Regions from separate parts of the Alteromonas sp. CNT1-28 genome, predicted to be linked through region 3. Evidence: predicted binding sites of a transcription regulator. Region 3 holds the regulator's gene; each other region holds the start of a gene.
The links. The regulator MetJ, encoded in region 3, represses methionine synthesis genes. The targets are predictions, from matches to a motif close to TAGACGTCTAGACGTCTA.

Region 1 (3,286 bases), on a different contig from region 3:
ACGACCATAGCCGGATATTTGGTTAACGATGGCGAGGTCAATTTAACCTATTTTATCGAGTCTATTTGGCAGTCTTCACATGATAAAAAATTCGCTCTACCTGTATTACACCCCGTATGTAAAGGACATTTGTTATTTTTGTCTTATACCCAGCACTCTCAATTGGTGAAGAATAAGTACAACATTGAAGAGCCAGTATTGTCGTGTGAAAACGTCGTTCCTGTTAGGCAATGCGACGTTATTCTTATGCCGCTTGTAGGGTTTGATGTAAACGGCAATCGCCTGGGTATGGGGGGCGGCTACTACGACCGAACTTTGAGTTTTACCCAACGCGCGCCAGATTCACATTCATTTTCGGTTAGTAAAACGCCTAAGTTAGTGGGTATTGCCCACGACATTCAAGAAGTAGATGCTCTGCCCGTTGCACCATGGGATGTCCCCCTTGATGCCATCGTGACGCCCTCGCGCACACTGCAATTCACTAAACCGTGATAGTCATTATAACAAATTGAACATACGAACTTGTGGGTTCACGTGCGCTTATAAGTTACACTTGCGAACACAATAAGTCGGAGAATGACAATGGATCAGAACGCAAAAAAACAAGCCGTAGCCAAAGCAGCCATCGAATATGTTGAAGCAGACAGCATTGTCGGTGTGGGTACAGGTTCTACCGTAAATTTCTTTATTGAAGAACTCGGTAAAATTAAACACAAAATTGAAGGTGCAGTATCAAGTTCAGAAGCCTCTACCGAGCGTTTAAAAGCCTTAGGCATTGAGGTATTCGAGTTAAACGAAGTCAGCAATCTATCGGTTTATATCGACGGTGCCGATGAAGTGACCGAACACAAGCATATGATTAAAGGCGGAGGCGCAGCACTCACTCGCGAGAAAATTGTAGCCGGTGCGGCGACCACGTTTGTGTGTATTGTTGATGAAAGTAAGCGAGTTCCTGTGTTGGGCTCGTTCCCCCTTCCCGTTGAAGTTATTCCCATGGCTCGCTCTTTCGTAGCACGAGAGCTAGTAAAGCTTGGTGGCGATCCTGAATATAGACAAGGTGTTGTCACCGATAACGGCAACGTTATTTTAGATGTTCACAACCTTGAGATTCTGAATCCTCGTGAGCTAGAACAAAAAATAAATAACATTCCTGGCGTGGTAACGAACGGCATTTTCGCATTACGAGGCGCGGACATAGTGCTAAGTGCTACAGATAATGGTGTTGAAACCTTTAAGTGATAACTGAGTAAGACGTATAGTGCGGTGAAAAGCTATACAAAATACTACTTTCAACTTAACGCGTTTTCTGTTAGTTTCCGTTTAGACGTCTAGATGTCCTTAAAAGAAGTTCACTAAGCGTCTCAACTTTTACGTTAGTTAAGGCCAATTCCTTAATAACGAAAGCAATCAACGTGATTATAAAAGCTTGGTAGCAATAACGCCCAAGCAAGGCTTTCAGAGCTGCAAAGCGATGTATTTGCAGCGCTGGTTATACACAGCTTTGTGTTTCATACTGGCAAGTTTCTGAGAGTCTTGGATTGGCGGTGCAAGCAAACCAAAATTACATCAGTGAGAGATAGCGAGTTCATGAGCAAAGTTTCATTAGAGAAGGATAAGATCCGAATTTTGTTGTTGGAAGGTGTTCACCAAAGTGCTTTGGAGACACTAAAAAGCAATGGGTATAGCAATATTGAATTTCTCAAGACCTCTCTTCCTGAAGACGAGTTAATTGAGAAAATTAAAGACGCCCACTTTGTTGGTATTCGCTCGCGCACTCAAATTACAGAGAAGGTAGTTGAAGCAGCACAAAAGCTTGTGGCTATCGGTTGTTTCTGTATTGGCACCAACCAAGTTGATCTTGAAGCCACCCAACGCCGCGGCATTCCCGTGTTTAACGCGCCATTTTCCAACACTCGTTCGGTTGCAGAACTTGTACTTGGCCAAATTATCCTTTTACTTCGCCAGGTGCCGAGTAAAAATGCCAAGGCTCACCGCGGTGAGTGGGAAAAAACGGCAGTCGGCTCATATGAAGCCCGTGGTAAGACACTTGGTATCATTGGTTATGGCCATATAGGCACACAGCTGAGTATTCTTGCTGAACACCTAGGTATGCGCGTTCAATTTTTCGATATCGAAGACAAGCTTGTGCTAGGTAATTCTGCCCAAGTAAAATCGCTTGAAAAGCTGCTTAATACCTCTGACGTTGTTTCACTTCACGTTCCTGAAACACCACAAACTCAAGATATGATTGGTGAAAAAGAACTGTCTCAAATGAAGAAAGGCAGCATTTTGATTAACGCGTCTCGCGGTACTGTGGTAGATATCGATGCGCTTGCGAAGGCATTGGAAAGCGGCCAACTAAACGGCGCTGCTATTGATGTATTCCCGGTTGAGCCTAAATCTAATACTGAAGAATTCGAATCGCCGCTTCGCGCGTTCGATAATGTCATTCTGACCCCGCATGTGGGCGGCAGCACGCAAGAAGCGCAAGAAAATATTGGTATTGAAGTGGCAGGTAAACTCGCGAAGTACAGCGACAACGGTTCAACGCTGTCAGCCGTTAACTTCCCTGAAGTGTCACTGCCAGAACATACTGGTCGTTCACGCCTACTTCACGTACACAAAAACCAGCCAGGTATTCTTACTCAGATTAACCAAGCGTTTGCAGAAAAAGGCATCAACATCGAAGCCCAGTACCTACAAACTAACGCAGAAATTGGTTATGTAGTAGTTGATGTTAAAGAAGACCGTGGTTATGAGGCACTTGCAGAGCTTCAGCAAATTGATGGCACAATTAAGACACGTATTCTTCACTAAGAAGAGTTGTTTTAAGACTAAATAAAAACGCTGCACAATGTGCAGCGTTTTTTTATGCCTGTGATTTTACTTCAATGCGTTGAAGTGCCCAGCCCTACTTCGGTGCGCTGTGCATATAAGGTAGGCTTAGAAGAAGTTGTAAACTAGGCTAACTGCAGTTTCTGTGTCTAGTTTTTCAACGTCGTCGTCAACATTGGTGTTGTGATCAAGTTTGAAAGAAAGACGCATTGAAAGATTACCGCTGATTGTAGCTGTAAGTGCAGACTCAGCACGAGATTTCGTGTTGTCAGAACCCACTTCGGTACTCACTGTTTGCGTAAATTTAGCGGTATCTGAAATTTTCCAAGAATAAGCTGATGACGCACGAACGATTACGCTGTCAAGATCTTCGCCATCCTGAGTTTCGATGAATGAGTAACCAGGACCGATTGAATATTCAAGGGTGTGGCGCTTGTTCTCAAGTACTTTT
Region 2 (3,286 bases), on a different contig from region 3:
GATGTGACTGCGCGCACGGCAAAATTGCTCGAGCAGGCTTCTCAGCAGATGGCTGAAACGGCGCTTGCTTCTACCGCCAATGAAAGTGAGCCGCAATCGAATGAACAAGAAGCGATAGCGGAAAAGGTTACATCGTTAATTGAAACGCAAAAAGCAGAGACAATTGAAGATGAACAGCAACAGTCTCACGCAGAAACTTTAGTAGAAAATGAACAAGAAACTGCGTTAAACCGCGCTGAAAAAACAAAAGTTCCACTAAAGGATACTCTCGGTTTTCGCTTTCAGGCGCTATTCTTTGAGGTTGCAGGGTTAACACTTGCGGTGCCTTTGACGTCGCTAGGTGGGATCCACCAAATTGAGAAGATTGGCCCTTTATTTGGAAAACCTGATTGGTTTATGGGTGTAATGTTGCACAGAGAGTCTAAACTAAGTGTTGTTGACTCTGCAAAATGGGTAATGCCAGAAAAATATGACGAAAACCTCGCACAATCGCTTAACTACCGATATCTTATAATGTTAGGGGAAAGTGCGTGGGGTCTGGCTAGTGAAAAGCTAGTCAATACGGTCAATTTGACTACCGATGATGTTAAATGGCGCGAGTCCACAGGTAAGCGTCCCTGGTTAGCAGGGATGGTTAAAGAAAAAATGTGCGCGTTAATTGACGTTGAAGAATTAATATCTATGCTTAACAAAGGCTTAGGCAGTAACGACCAGACGCCATAGTATTGGGAGCCAGGTTCATGAGCGACGAAAGAATAAATAATAACGCCACCGACAGCAACGACGAAGTCCTTCAATGGGTAACGTATCGCTTAGGTGAAGAAACTTACGGTATCAACGTGATGCAAGTTCAAGAGGTCTTGCGTTATACCGAAATAGCCCCTGTACCCGGTGCACCTGACTATGTACTTGGTATTATCAATCTGCGTGGTAACGTAGTAACGGTTATCGATACACGTGCTCGTTTCGGATTACCGCCAACAGAAATTACTGACAATACCCGTATCGTTATTATTGAGTCTGACGAGCAGGTGGTTGGTATTCTGGTGGATAGTGTCGCTGAGGTGGTTTACTTGAAATCTTCAGAGATTGACAGTGCCCCTAACGTAGGTACTGAAGAGAGTGCTAAGTTTATCCAAGGTGTAAGTAACCGCGACGGCGAACTGCTTATTCTTGTAGATCTTAATAAATTGTTAAGCGACGAAGAGTGGGATGAGCTTAGCAACATCTAAATAAATGAATAGGCGGTATTGTTTATAATACTGCCTACATTTCCCCAAGGGTTATGTCCATGGATTGGCAGCTTGCTGCACCTACCTTATTAGAACTCATACTGTGTATTCTTGTAGTTATACTCATTGCCGCGATGGGTGTGCTGTATTCACACATTAAGCAGTTGCGTTCTGCATTAAGCGAAAGCGAACATGCTAACGCAGAGGCTATTGCCCGCACTGAAGCCCTTGCTAAAAATGCAAATAATCAACAAACTGAGGCGCAAGCACGCACCTTGGTGATCACTCGACACCTTCAAGAGTTAGACGAAAAGCAAACTGATATTGAAAACCAGCTTCGAGAACTCAAGCTTCAAGATCCTTCCCTACGCCTATATCAGCGTGCGGCGGACTTAGTCAAGCAAGGCGCTAGCATTGATGAAATTATTGAAGCCTGCGACATTCCTCGTGCCGAAGCTGAGATGTTGGTAATGGTGCATAAACAAAATAATTAGTATTTTTGAGCACCAGAGAAAAAAACGTTTAGACGTCTAGACGTAAAGATGTTGACATATCGCCAGTTATAGACACAATACAGATATTGTAATTTATCACTGGAGCCCTCTATGCCAATTCGTATTCCTGAGCAGTTACCCGCGCAGAATGTACTACTAGGTGAAAACATTTTTACCATGGACATGGACAGGGCTGCCAATCAGGATATTCGTCCTCTTGAAGTCGGTATTCTTAATTTAATGCCGAACAAGATAGAAACAGAGGTACAGTTACTTCGTCTATTATCGAACACGCCACTGCAAATAAACGTGGATTTAATTCGAATTGATAATCAAGCGCCGAAGAATACCCCCCAATCGCACATGGATGCTTTCTATCACGACTTTTCAGCGGTAGCGAATAAGAAATACGATGGCCTTATTGTCACCGGTGCGCCTCTCGCGCTTATCGATTATGAGGAAGTAAAGTACTGGGAAACCATGACCACCATATTGGAGTGGGCGCAGCGTCACGTGAACTCAACCCTTTACTTATGTTGGGCTGCTCACGCCGCCATGTATCACTTTTACGGCATTACACGAGAGCTTAGAGACGAAAAGTTTTCAGGTGTCTTTAAACATAAAGTGAATGACCCGAACAATGAGCTATTAAGAGGCTTTGATCCTTCATTTTACGCACCACATTCCCGTTATGGGCATATTAACACCTCGTTGTATAACAGCGTCGATGGACTTAGTGTTGTTGCAGAGTCTGACGATGTAGGCGCTTATATTGTGGCGTCAGAAGATAAGCGCATGGTATTTGTAACGGGTCACCCGGAATACGATCCAGATACACTTAAAGACGAGTATTTTCGAGATATTGCCGCGGGACAAACGCCAGTAATTCCAAAAAACTATTTTGAAGGGGATGATCCAGCCAAGTCTCCTATTGTACAGTGGCGCTCACACGGCAGCCTATTGTTTACAAACTGGCTGAATTATTATGTCTATCAGACCACGCCTTACGATTTAAGTCAGCTTGCTGAAAAGTCACAGCCAAAGAGGTAGCACGTGAGCCAAAGACCAAATTCTAGCGCGCAGACAACGCTTACAGAAGCCGCTAAAAAGCGCATCCTTATATTAGACGGCGCCATGGGCACCATGATCCAGCGCCATAAGTTAGAAGAAGAAGATTATCGCGGAACACAGTTTGCCAACTGGCACTGCGATGTTAAGGGTAACAACGATTTGTTGGTTCTTACTCAGCCCGATATCATCTATCAAATTCACTGTGATTACTTTGAAGCTGGCGCGGACATTATTGAAACGAATACGTTTAATGCTACGACTATCGCTATGGCCGATTACGATATGCAGGCTCAATCCCGTGATATTAATTTAGCTGCAGCTAAATTGGCGCGTAAAGCTGCGGATGAGTTCACAGCAAAGACACCCGACAAACCCCGTTTCGTGGCAGGTGTACTTGGCCCAACAAATCGCACTGCTTCAATTTCGCCTGACGTTAACGACCCAGGCAAACGCAATGTTACTTTTGACGAACTCGTGGAAGCGTATAGC
Region 3 (3,286 bases):
CGGGCGGCCTTGGTGGCAAAGTTTAATGCAGGCTTTATACAATAAAGGCGCATTGACTGCGCCTTTTGTGGAGTACTTCGTTAAAAAAGTAAGCACGGTCCTCATTGTCGTATGTATTAAGCGCCTGAACGCACGCCGAGCATGTGGCAGATGGCGTAGCTTAATTCACTGCGGTTCAACGTATAGAAATGGAAGTGTTTTACCCCTTCTTTAGCCAATACCTTTACCTGATCCATGGCGATGTTAGCACCTATTAGGTTACGTGTGGCTTGGTCGTCGGCATCAAGGCCGTCGAACATTTTGTGTAACCATCCCGGCACATGAACATTTGTGAACCCCGCAAATTTCACCAGTGTTTGGTAGTTGGTTACCGGCAAAATACCCGGAACGATATCTAAGTCGACACCCGCTGCGGCTGCACGGTCTCTAAATCGAAGGTACACACTCGTATCGAAAAAGAACTGGGTTATCGCTTCTGTGGCACCTGCTTCTGCTTTGCGCTTGAGGTTTAGTAAATCAAACTGCGCATTTGGTGCTTCAGGGTGCTTCTCTGGATAGGCAGCAACAGAAATATCAAAATCGGCAACGTCTTTTAGCAAGGCAACAAGATCAGAGGCATACATCTCTGTCTTTTCTACTCCTGGCGGTAAATCGCCACGAAGCGCAACAATACGGCGAATACCTGAGTCCCAGTAGTCTTTTGCAATTTGCTTAAGCTCATCACGGCTAGCATCAACACAGGTCAAGTGAGGAACCGCCGCGACACCGGTTTGCTGCTGAATGCGTTTTACAACGTCGTGGGTTCTGTCACGCTCACCGCTATTCGCGCCGTAGGTTACCGACATGTAGCTTGGCTTTAGTGGCGCGAGACGTTCAACTGACTTCCACAGGGTCTGTTCCATGGCTTCCGTTTTAGGCGGAAAGAATTCAAAAGATACATCAATATCACGCAGTTCCGACAGGGACTGGTTTAATGCATCGATACCTTGTGCGTAAGAAACCATGGCTTTTTCTCTCAAAAATGTATTCTTATAGACGTTTAGACGTCTAAATTAAAGAATATATGTCTAGACGTCAAGAGGTTTACACTGCTCAATTGACCTTTTCGTGAACTTGTTTAGAATTTCTCTTCATAACATAAAAAAGAGTAGACCGAGTTAGTACAATGGCAGAATGGAACGGTAAATATATTCACCCCTACGCAGAGCATGGCAAGAAGAGCGAACAGGTAAAGAAAGTCACTGTCTCTATACCTATTAATGTGCTTAAGGCGCTTACTGATGAGCGTACTCGCCGCCAAATCAATAATCTGCGTCACGCCACTAATTCAGAACTGTTGTGCGAAGCATTTTTGCATGCGTTTACCGGTCAACCATTGCCTAACGATGATGACCTGCGCAAAGACAATCCCAATCGCGTACCGGCTGAAGCAAGACGCATTATGGAAGAAATGGGCATTGATCCAAGCTTCGAAAACGATGTGTCGGAAGACGACTGATATTTGGTATTAAAGAGAAACGGCGCTTTGTTGTAAGTTATTGCTAATTGATAACCTATAACACGGCGCCGTTTTTTATGTATTTGTATTCTCGAAGCGCACTTTTTAGCAAATAAAGGTTGAGCACTAGCCCCTCCATTTTTTTGCCTTATGCGCCAGAATTTTATTCTTCTGGGCTTTCAGGCACGCGTGCAACGCCAGATTCAATCGCAGCCTTAGATACGGCGGTAGCAATACGCTCGCATAAACGCGGGTCCATAGGTTTAGGAATAATGTACTCCTTACCAAATGTCAGACTAGTACTCTTACTGGCAGCTAGTACTTCTTCTGGTACAGGCTCCTTCGTGATAGCACGAAGGGCTTCTACTGCCGCTACTTTCATTTCATCGTTAATGGCCGTTGCACGAACGTCTAGTGCTCCACGGAAAATAAACGGGAAACACAGTACGTTGTTAACCTGGTTAGGGTAGTCCGAGCGTCCGGTAGCCATAATAAGATCTTTACGTACTTCGTGAGCAAGTTCAGGCTTTATCTCAGGGTCTGGGTTAGAACATGCAAATACAATTGGGTTTTCAGCCATCAAGGCCAGTGTTTCTGGTGGTAAAACATCCGGTCCTGACACACCAACAAAAATGTCCGCGCCTTCCATTACATCTTCAAGCGTACGCTTGTCAGTATTGTTAGCAAATAGCTTTTTGTGCTCAGTTAAGTCTTCGCGACGAGTATGGATAACGCCTTTTCTGTCTAGCATATAAATACGCTCACGCTGGGCGCCACACTTAATAAGCAGTTCCATACAAGCGACCGCTGCTGCACCGGCACCCATACACACAATTTTAGCGCTCTCTATGCTTTTACCCTGAATTTCCAGAGCATTAAGCATGCCCGCTGCAGTTACAATAGCGGTACCGTGCTGATCATCATGAAATACCGGAATTTTACAGCGCTTAATTAGCTCTTGTTCAATCTCAAAGCATTCAGGCGCTTTAATGTCTTCTAAGTTAATGCCGCCAAATGTGTCAGCGATATTCGCTACTGTATTAATGAACTCTTCGGTTGTACGATGCTTCACTTCAATGTCAATGGCATCCAGGCCCGCAAAGCGTTTAAACAGAAGGGCTTTACCTTCCATAACAGGTTTCGATGCCAGTGGGCCTAGGTTACCCAACCCTAAAATTGCGGTTCCGTTACTGATAACGGCAACCAGGTTTCCTTTACCCGTGTACTTATAGGCGTTATCTGCATCTTCGGCAATTTCTCTGACCGGCTCGGCAACGCCTGGGCTATAGGCAAGAGCAAGGTCATCGACGCTGTCGGCTGGTTTAGATAACTCTACGCGGATTTTTCCAGGTGTGGGTTTGGCGTGATAGTCGAGTGCGCGTTGTCTAAAATCTGACATGTAAAAAGGTATCCTTAGATGTAGGGTTCATCGGTGTTTTCGTTCACGCTCTGTAGCTATTTTATTGTCGTTATAGTTATAGGTAGATAAACGTAAGCGCGTTACAACCAAGTAATGACAAAGTGATTATAAATAGTTGTTAGCACTAGGGCTTGTTGATCTTTGTTTTACAGCAATCATCAATAGGCCCCAAGGTGGCATGTGGAAAAGCAGACTAGGCGTTAACCTTTACTGATTTTGTTCACATACCTTAATGGATACAAGCCTCTGGTTTATGTACCCAAAAGCGCCACAAGTCTTGAAAGTCATGCATTATTCACAGAATTAATGCTCACTATCAAAGTGCCGATCGCAACTCTAACACAGCCAATCACTGTGTACATATCTGA

Region 1: serA (phosphoglycerate dehydrogenase) is a predicted target of MetJ. The motif match lies at 1,314-1,331, and genes of this name have one in related genera.
Region 2: metA (homoserine O-succinyltransferase) is a predicted target of MetJ. The motif match lies at 1,756-1,773, and genes of this name have one in related genera.

Annotation. Positions count from the first base shown of each region.
Region 1 is NZ_JAKREZ010000007.1:20,298-23,583, forward strand. Features, by position in the region: gene MHN02_RS06395 (5-formyltetrahydrofolate cyclo-ligase) at 1-492, shown strand, start outside; gene rpiA (ribose-5-phosphate isomerase RpiA) at 583-1,239, shown strand; gene serA (phosphoglycerate dehydrogenase) at 1,588-2,817, shown strand; gene MHN02_RS06410 (DUF481 domain-containing protein) at 2,944-3,286, opposite strand, start outside.
Region 2 is NZ_JAKREZ010000002.1:208,077-211,362, forward strand. Features, by position in the region: gene MHN02_RS02630 (chemotaxis protein CheW) at 1-723, shown strand, start outside; gene MHN02_RS02635 (chemotaxis protein CheW) at 741-1,232, shown strand; gene MHN02_RS02640 (DUF2802 domain-containing protein) at 1,292-1,726, shown strand; gene metA (homoserine O-succinyltransferase) at 1,838-2,776, shown strand; gene MHN02_RS02650 (homocysteine S-methyltransferase family protein) at 2,780-3,286, shown strand, end outside.
Region 3 is NZ_JAKREZ010000031.1:36,980-40,265, forward strand. Features, by position in the region: gene metF (methylenetetrahydrofolate reductase) at 117-1,004, opposite strand; gene metJ (met regulon transcriptional regulator MetJ) at 1,166-1,498, shown strand; gene MHN02_RS16690 (malic enzyme-like NAD(P)-binding protein) at 1,662-2,897, opposite strand.